Regions from separate parts of the Marinomonas sp. TI.3.20 genome, predicted to be linked through region 1. Evidence: predicted binding sites of a transcription regulator. Region 1 holds the regulator's gene; the other holds the start of a gene.

Region 1 (4,744 bases):
AGATCCTTTCAGAGTAATCGGTAGCGTTTCCGCTTGAATCTCACTGCAATACTCAAATCCCATTTCTGAAATAGACTTAAGCACACGATCCGGTAAATTCAAATCATGAAAGCGTGTTTTATCCGCCACTTCATCCACTTTGAAATCATCAATAGACCATACTGAGGTACCGCTATTTTGTTTAGCACCTTCCACCGGCTTATTGATAATACCTTCAGCAGATTTATCAGAAACCCCATTGGCTGGCTTACTTTCTGCTTTAAAACGCTTGTTAGAGCGACGAGGACGCTTTGGTTTTACTGTTTGTTCTGATGTAGGTTCTGTCTTTTGGTTTTCCATATTGGAATCTATATGCTTCTTATGTGTTTTTACGTTTATGTGTCTTTGCGTGGAGTGTACCTAAATGATAAGTCTTTATCACCCCTTGCTTTTCGTAAGTTATTATTGTCTGTAAGGAGGTAGGCTATTAATTAGCTGCTGCCCATATCGTTTTGTGCGCAAGCGTTTATCCAAAATATGAATTTCGCCGGAATCTGATTCGCTACGTAGCAACCTACCCGTCGCCTGCACTAAGCGTAATGATGCATCTGGAATGGTGATCTCCATGAATGGATTCCCACCACGCTTTTGAATCCATTCTGCTAACGTTGCCTCTACTGGATCATCAGGCACGGCAAACGGAATTTTTGCGATATAAACACACGTTAAATAATCACCAGGTAAATCCACCCCTTCGGCAAAGCTAGCGAGCCCAAGCAGTAAACTGCCCTTACCATCATCAATACGCGCCTTGTGCGAATCTAAAATAACGCGTTTTGACTGCTCCCCTTGCATCAATAGAATATCCTGCAATCCGGCAGAAAGAGATTTAGCCACCTCCTCCATTTGCCGACGCGAAGAGAATAGCACTAAACTGCCTTTCTTAGAATCTACTTGTTTATCAAGATATTGAACAATCTCTTGTGTGTGCTGTTCAACCCGATTGGGTTCATTTTCCATATCAGGTATGACCAGCAGACCATTTTTCTGAAAATCAAATGGGCTTAAAACTCGCAAATACTCACTTTCGTGCGGCACTCCTGAGCGCATATTAAATCGGTGGAATTGGTTTAGGGCAGTCAATGTCGCCGAGGTAACAATAGCCCCAAAACACTTATCCCACAATTGCTGACGCAATGTATGGGCCGCTAAAATAGGTGAACCACCTAATTCAATATCCTGCTCCATACCTTGCCCTGTAACCACTAACCAGCGCGCGTTCGGTGGGTAATTCTGGTCATCGACCGCCGAGTATAAACGCCACAACTCAACACTTTGCTCTAAACGCCCCAATATAACGCCCAAAATTGGCTGCCAGGTTTCAGCAGTTTCCGGCGTCACACCCATCCCTTCGTTTTGCTTGGTTTTCTTGCATTCGTCCTGAATACTTTCAATATTATTGAAAAGCTTCTGATAGGAGGTCTGCAAACTATAGGCTAGCTGCCGTAACTCATCAGGAATAACACCAAACTCAAAACGATGCTGATTATTCTCTTGATCCAAGCCCAAGCCTTGAATATAAGGCGCTAAACCTTGCTGTGCGTACTGGATGAAATTGACAATACTTTGAATCTGTTGAGGAATTTTAAGCAACAACTGCCCTGTTAAGCTAACGTCATCGGTCAACTCTTGCTTTAAGTTCACTAGATTTTTTTCGAGCTGTCGCAACCAGGTAATACTTTGTTGCAAACGAACCTCGTGACGGAAATGGCCGATTGCCTTATCAGGCAAATGATGCCCCTCGTCGAAAACATAAATAGTTTCTTTCGGCGGCGTTAAAATTGCCCCACCACCAAGCGATAAATCAGCAAGCACTAAATCGTGGTTGGCAACAATCACATCCGCGTCTTCAATTTCACCGCGCGCTTTAAAAAACGGGCACGCAGAGTAATTAGCACAGTTGCGGTTAGTGCACTGCTGATGATCCGTAGTCAAGCGGCGCCAATCTTGATCCCTAATAATGCCAGACCAATTATCCTTGTCGCCGTCCCACTCACCCTTAGATAAAGCAACATCCATCTCTTGATAAAGCGCGGTGTTAATATCATCAGATTGAAGATGTTGTTCAAACAACCCAGCAAACATATCCTCTATACCTTGCTCTTCAGAACTCAGAAAACCTTCCAAGTTATTCAAACAAAGATAACGCCCACGCCCTTTTGCTAAGGTATATTTGAAACTTAATTCGGTATGCTCTAACAGATCAGGCAATTCTTTATGGAGAATTTGTTCTTGCAAGGCTACGGTTGCCGTTGAAATAATCAACTTTAAGCCACGCGCTTTTGCAATTGGAATCGCAGCCAGACAATAAGACAGTGTTTTACCCGTCCCCGTCCCCGCCTCAACAACGGCCACATGCTTTTCGTCTAACCGCTCACCTTCGCTCCCTTGCTTTATATTTCCCAAAGTACGGGCGATTGTGCCGATCATCTGACGCTGACCAACTCTAGGTTTATGGGACTTTGCTTCCAGCGAGGCTCGGTAAGCAAGGTGAATTTGTGTTTTTAGTTCATCTGAAAGCATTTAATTTATTGAGTATCTTGAATAATGCTGTATATAATAACAGTTACTGTATAAACAACCAGATGACGCTATGATTAAATTAACCAACAGACAATCTGACGTACTAGAAACCATTCGTGAATTTATTAGCGAAACAGGTTTTCCTCCAACTCGTGCAGAAATAGCCCATCGCCTAGGGTTCAAATCTCCCAATGCCGCTGAAGAACATCTAAAAGCCCTCGCTAAAAAAGGGGCCATAGAAATGCTTTCCGGCGCATCCCGTGGCATTCGCCTGCTTGAAGACCCTGCTTTAGCAGAAAAAGCGGATGCCGGATTACCCGTTATTGGCAAGGTCGCTGCTGGGTTTCCAATTTTGGCCCAAGAAAATGTCGCGTCTCATGTTAATGTTCCAGCCGCGATGTTTTCACCTAAGGCGGATTACCTTCTTTCCGTCTCTGGCACTAGCATGAAGAACATAGGCATCATGGAAGGAGACCTACTTGCTGTTCATAAGACGACAACTGTTCGTGACGGCCAAATTGTTGTTGCTCGAATAGGCGAAGAAGTCACTGTTAAACGATTTTTCCAAAAAGGCAGCTTAATTCGCTTAGTACCGGAAAATGAAGACTTTGACGATATCATTGTAGATTTAGAAAGCGAAGAGTTTGCTATTGAAGGACTTTCAGTAGGCGTCATACGCCAAACTATTTAAATCAGAACCTTCAGCCGAAAAGCCAAAAGGCGAAGCAAATGCTTCGCCTTTTTTAATGCAATATTTTAGGCCTTACATCCATATCTTCTGGATACTCCATGTCATCACCAAACGTTTCTTCTTCCGAATAAACAAAATCAATCCCTGCATGAAACATGCATTTTGCCAGTTCAAAATAACGTTCTTTAAGATAAGACTTAGTATCATCAGAAATTGTTAATGTTGCCAAGGGCTCTGCATTCTCGCCCTCTTCGCCAGCTGGACGCAATACAATATCGCCATTGTCCAGCTCAATAATTTCTAGATAGGATTCTTTCATATTTAATACTCTGAGGATTCTTCTCTAAAACGCAACACCAACTCCGTTAGCTTAGATAAAAACACATTAACCGATGCACCGTCATCGCCGCCACGACCAATCAAGTTTGCTTCATTGGCTTTAACAAACATGGAAGAGCGGCATTCAAATTGAACCAAATAAGCTTGCTCTAATTGATTTAGCCAAGAACCAGATTGCAAAGATAAGTCATGCAGTTCGACTAATACCGGCACGACAACATCTTTATCTTTAGCTTCTTTCAACAAACCGTCAAGTTGCAAACCAGAGGTTAGTTGGTAAGCCAAACCAACCTCCTGTAGCAATCCATTCAACGCACTGCGCAAATGAAAGATTGCGGCCCCTTCCAAACTTGCGCCAAGCCAAGAACCTGCATCTTCTTGACTTTGTCGAAGAAAACGGCGTGCTGAATCCAACTTTTGATTGGTTAAACTCGCTGGAGTTGCAGCACTCATTTCTTTTTCTTACCTTCTTCAACGACCCATTGCTTACCAACATAATAGGCTTTCCAACCCGTTGGCTTACCTTCTTCTTCAGTCATCACATACTGCTCTTTCGTCTTACGACTGTAACGAATAATGGTCGGACGACCTTCGTTATCCATAACTGGAGCATTAGAGAAAAAGTGATATTTAGGATCGATCTGCTCCATGTAAGGAAGCAATTCTTTCACCAGCGGTGCTCGAGTTTCTCGCTTACGCGGAAACTGACTAGCCGCTAAAAACAAACCCGTTGCACCATCACGTAAAACGTAATGATCTTCTACTTTTAAACAAGCTAGGTCAGGCATCGGAACTGGGTCCATCTTAGGTGGCGCCGCTTCCCCGCTCTTCAAAAGCTTGCGAGTATTTTTACAATCGTCGCTGGTACAACCAAAATATTTGCCGAAACGGCCTGTCTTAAGCTGCATTTCTGAGCCACATTTATCACACTCAAGTACAGGACCATCGTACCCTTTGATCTTAAATGTACCCTCTTCCACCGCATAACCAGAACATGTTGGATTGTTACCACACACGTGTAACTTACGGTGTTCATCCATCAAATAACTGTCCATGGCAGAACCACAAATATCACAACGTCGCTTATTGATCAGCGCTTTTGATTCTGCTTCATCGTCATCTACAGCAACTGCTTCATCACCACGAGTAAGG
Region 2 (4,744 bases), on a different contig from region 1:
TGAATTGTTGATACGTAAGCTTTATTAATAATCATGGTTGAAATAGCTTGCTCTATAATTAGTTTGATTTTGCAACATTAACGCAGAACTCTTTTAGTTCGCTTGACTCAGCTAGTAGTGACGACCAACTTTCAAGATTAAACTGAGCCAAATCTGATAGTGGATAGAAACCCTTAATGCCAATAACGTCTACCTCGCCGTTATATGTAGGTCCGTCATATCGAATAAACGACACCGCACCCAAATGCACAGCATCTACTGAGTTTTCATTTGATAAGATATACTTTCCGGCCAGGTGCTCAACCTCAAGCGCATTTAGATTGAGTTTAAGCTCTTCATCAAGTTCACGCTCGATAGCTTGCAATAAAGTCGGTTCGAGCTCTATGCCACCAGCACTGTTAAACTGGGCCTCAACACCATCTACGTGCCCACCGAAGCCAATAGAATGCAAATCATGAAGACCTGATTCGTTGCCTCCCTTCTTACGGAGGTATACCAATACTTCCCCTTTTTTGTTGATGATAGGGCAATAGCTAATTAGCTGTCTGAAGTGCTTAGACGATTCAAGTAAGCAGCGCTGAGCTATTACCGTGTTACGAGGGTCAATTTCAAGCTCCTGCAAACCGTTACCCGTAGCATTGATCATTTGATCGGTCGACACGGTGGCTACTATGGCCTCTGAGTGATTTGTGTAGGTAGCGTGAAGTTGATTTAAGATACTTTGCATAATATTAGAGCCTCAGAAAGGTTAGTTGTTGGGAGTTAATCGACTACTAAGATAAGATATTTACTCTGTCGGTATCGGCTTGCGCGGTTGACCTTTGAACAATGTTTTAATTAAAAGCAAAGTAGCAACGTAGAAGTATGTGATGAGAAAAAGCACAACGATGATGTTGTCACTTAGATCCACATAGTGGTTATAAACAAATCTTCCCGCGTACATCCAAGCCATTAATAGGAGAGCAAACAAACCATTTTGCTTAGTCTTCGTAATTGAGTATTTCTTGGTAGTCAGTACGGCGGGGGTATCGGCACTTTCGGTGCGTGTAGACGAGCTGTGTTTCCTAGATAGCATCTGTGCGGCCTCAATTTATAGAGAATAGATTCAATTGATTTAAGTATTGTAATTCAATTAAAACAATTAAGTCTATTAATCATTAGGCCTTGATTAATCCCTTAGCTAATAACGCTTTTTCCATTGCATCCCTAGATGTAGCGGTAGATCTTCTTGAAGAGCCTCTCGATGTAGAGGTTCGACGAAATGCACCGGAGGTTACACCAGTCGTAAATAATTGATGTGCACGACTAAGCGCGCCGTGTCGTAATATTAGATGAGTCCTGCCGATTGCAACCGCATCTGCAGCGTCTTCTGTTATGTCTCGCAAGCTATAAATCATCTTTATCGTTGAGATAACATCGTCTTTTGTTGCCTTCGCATTAAGCGCGCCAATCTGTTTAACTTTGGTTGCGGGGTATTCATAAACATTTAAGGTTGCTTTGCTTATAGTGCAAATAAATGCCCCACGAGCCATGGACATTTTGATTGTGGAATCCGTATTTTTACCAAGGAATGCCTCTTCTATAGCGAACTCATCGATAGAATACTTACAGCAAATAGTTTCCACAAACTCACCTATTAGCCTAAGGCGTTCATAAATAGATGTCGTTGCACACTGTTTAGTTGGTTTGCTTATAACCACAGTGCCAAACTCAATAAGTTCATGCTGATCTCCATTTTCAAAACTAAAAACAGCAAATCCAAATTTTCTCGACCCAGGATCAATAGCTAAAAGATATTTTTTCAAAAAATACGAACCCCATTAGAAAATCAAAACGATATTTATCCACTCATACTTGAGCGCTTTTACAAATTTGTTAGCCAACGTCTATGTCAGGGTTTTTACGAGCTTCGGCAGTGCTGTAAACATAAGATGGATGAGCCAGTAGCGTTTTGTCCTTGTCTTTAAGAGAAACTAGTTTCAAATTCCTCTTTCTATACGTCACTTTAAATGGGTTGAGGTAACTATATCGACCAGCCAACCACACAGTTTGCCCAATGGAGAAATCCTTAGAGTTCTTTCCGGTACCTGTACTTTTAACCTCACTCAAATCCACTCCCATATCTAAGCAGCGAGAATTAAGCTCATCCTTTATTCGATCTGCCATGCCAGAAACATGGGCTTTATCTAATATTTTGTAGAACAACTTGCCGTGGGACTTAGCGGCATCCTCAGTATTTAAAATCACTTGTATTACATGAGAAAATTCATGGACTATTACCTGTGCAAGTGCTGTTAAGAGATTAAGCTCCCCACCAAAGTAACCACGCTGAAGGATTTCATTACCAGTTGTCCATAAGTGAATTTTCGATGAATCTAGGTGCGAAATTATCATTTTTTCACCATAGGTGAGCTGAATGTTAGAATCCGTAGGTCGACAGGATTTTACATTTGTGGCCTTTCCGTTTCCGACTTTAATCTTTAGCTCGCAGTTTGGCATTCTTTCACGAGCCCATTTTTGCCGTGGATTCCAGAGAATCTCTTTTGTGATTGCGCACATTATTTGTGCTACGCGACGTGTATTAACATTCATAACGCTGCTCATGGTCTCAATAGAATTAATGCGAGTAATTCAATTTATATCATTAACTTATTTAAATGATCAATATTACACATGAAGAGATTGCCTTAGATACTTTTACTGAAACCTTAACAAGCGGGTTTTTTATAGGTGAAGTAAGCTCCAATCAACATTACCGGTAAGCAGTACAGAAGAATGCCGATAGGAGTTTGCTGTGAGATCTGATCTATTAACCAGTAAATGCTTTGCGTTGCGTCTTTTGATTGAGAGATCATATTAAAATTATGTTTTAGGTATTTGGCAACAAAACTAAAAGATACCCACGTGAGAACCAGCCAGATAAACATATTATTTATTCCTGTATTTATAAAAAAATTTAGGGCATCAATTTTACGTTAAAGAATTGTTGTCATTCAAGGAACGGCCGAAATGGATGAGGTTATAGTCTTTTGGATCATTTTGGCGCACTGACATAGCGCCAAAATTATTCCCCTTAACAATACAAAAATCTTACTATACACTGTATAAATATCCAGCTTTTTAGGAGTGTTTATGCCGCTTAATGTCACCCAGAATAAACCCAACAATCTCGCTTTGCCGTCCTCTAATGTCAGGGTGTCCGCAGGCTTTCCCAACTACGCTAGTGAAATTGATCATGGATTATTGAGCATGGATGACCTTTGCGTACGAAACCCTAATAGCAGCTTTTACGTTCAAGTAGAGGGCAGTAGCATGGAAGACGCTGGGATACTAAATGGCGATTATTTGTGTGTCGATAGATCGGTTAGCGCGAAAGATAAAGATATTGTTGTTGCGGAGTTGAACGGTGATTTCACGGTAAAACAATTATTGATGAGGCCGGTATTAGGCTTAATGCCCCACAACAAAGCCTATAAATTCATCCCAATTACAGAAAATGATGAACTCATAATATCCGGTGTAGTTGTGGCTGTCGTGAGATCGATGTGGTGAGAAAGCCTTTATGTACTATCTCTTAGACGGCGACAACTTCTTTGCGTCGGTAGAGGTATTATACGCCCCTCATTTAAGACACAAAGAGCTTGTCGTTCTTTCATCAGCCGATGGCAATGTAGTCGCTCGATCCAAACTGGCCAAAAAAAATGGCGTTAAAATGGGCGTACCTTACTTTCAGATCAAAGATGAGTTTGAGGCTCGCGGTGGGGTCGCTCACGCCTCCAATTTCCCTTTGTATGCAAGATCCAGTGTTCAAGTAGCATGCGCCATAGAGAGCCTTCTTGGTCCGTGTGATCGCTATTCTATTGATGAGTCATTTGGTGTCTCGGATGGATTAGAAATAACGATCGATAAACACGGTGGTCATGAAGCCTACGCTCGTTTTATTAAAAACACCGTTCAACAGCAAACTGGAATAGCAATTAGCGTCGGCGTCGGGGCTACTAAAACATTAGCGAAAGCGGCGGCGTATGGCGCAAAAAAATATCCAGCAACAAAGGGCGTTGTGGCGATCGAAAGCCGCGAAAGACTTGAGAAGCTTTTGAAATTAATGCCAGTGGGCAATGTGTGGGGGATAGGACGCAAATTTGAAGAGAAATTGTTGGCCATGGGGATAAGCACGGCATGGGACCTTAAATCGTCTGATCAAGCTCGAATGCGAAAAGTGTTTGGTGTGACCTTGCAAAGAGTGATTGCAGAACTTAATGGAGAGGTATGCTTCGGCCTTGAGTTTGAGGCGCCAGCACAAAAGCAAATGGTATCGAGTAAAACCTTCACTGAGAGAGTCATGGATCAGGACATAATAAGAGGCCATTTGTCACAGCATGCTGAAAAGCTGGCCAGTAAACTGCGCAACAGGAAAGCTCAAGCTAAGCGACTCACTATTTTTATTCAAAATAGCCCCTTCGATAAGTCGGCCCCGTTTCGTTATCTAAGCCGGACCGCAGAATTTACTACACATTCCAACGACACATCAAAGTTTCATGCGGTGATTCATCAGCTGCTTATCGCGATATGGCAAAATGGTTTACGTTACTCAAAGTGCGGCGTAATGGTTTCGGAGCTGGTGGAACTCAAACATAAGCAACTAGGTTTATTTGACGAAAAAGAACCGCGCAACAAGGTAGAATTGATGAACATTTTAGATAAAATCAATGCTAAGCAAGCGTGCGGAGTGTCGTTCGCTAGC

The links. The regulator LexA, encoded in region 1, represses DNA repair genes until DNA is damaged. The targets are predictions, from matches to a motif close to TACTGTNTANNTANACAGTA.
Region 2: V6259_RS12625 (LexA family protein) is a predicted target of LexA. The motif match lies at 3,099-3,118, and genes of this name have one in related genera.

What each region holds. Positions count from the first base shown of each region.
Region 1 covers NZ_JBAKAS010000020.1:15,967-20,710, forward strand. Annotated here, with positions in the region: gene V6259_RS16740 (DEAD/DEAH box helicase) at 1-339, opposite strand, end outside; gene dinG (ATP-dependent DNA helicase DinG) at 442-2,562, opposite strand; gene lexA (transcriptional repressor LexA) at 2,633-3,253, shown strand; gene V6259_RS16755 (hypothetical protein) at 3,306-3,572, opposite strand; gene V6259_RS16760 (DUF6586 family protein) at 3,575-4,045, opposite strand; gene topA (type I DNA topoisomerase) at 4,042-4,744, opposite strand, start outside.
Region 2 covers NZ_JBAKAS010000012.1:31,763-36,506, forward strand. Annotated here, with positions in the region: gene V6259_RS12600 (recombination-associated protein RdgC) at 1-35, opposite strand, end outside; gene V6259_RS12605 (hypothetical protein) at 59-727, opposite strand; gene V6259_RS12610 (hypothetical protein) at 788-1,075, opposite strand; gene V6259_RS12615 (crossover junction endodeoxyribonuclease RuvC) at 1,158-1,805, opposite strand; gene V6259_RS12620 (hypothetical protein) at 1,876-2,394, opposite strand; gene V6259_RS12625 (LexA family protein) at 3,133-3,552, shown strand; gene V6259_RS12630 (Y-family DNA polymerase) at 3,563-4,744, shown strand, end outside.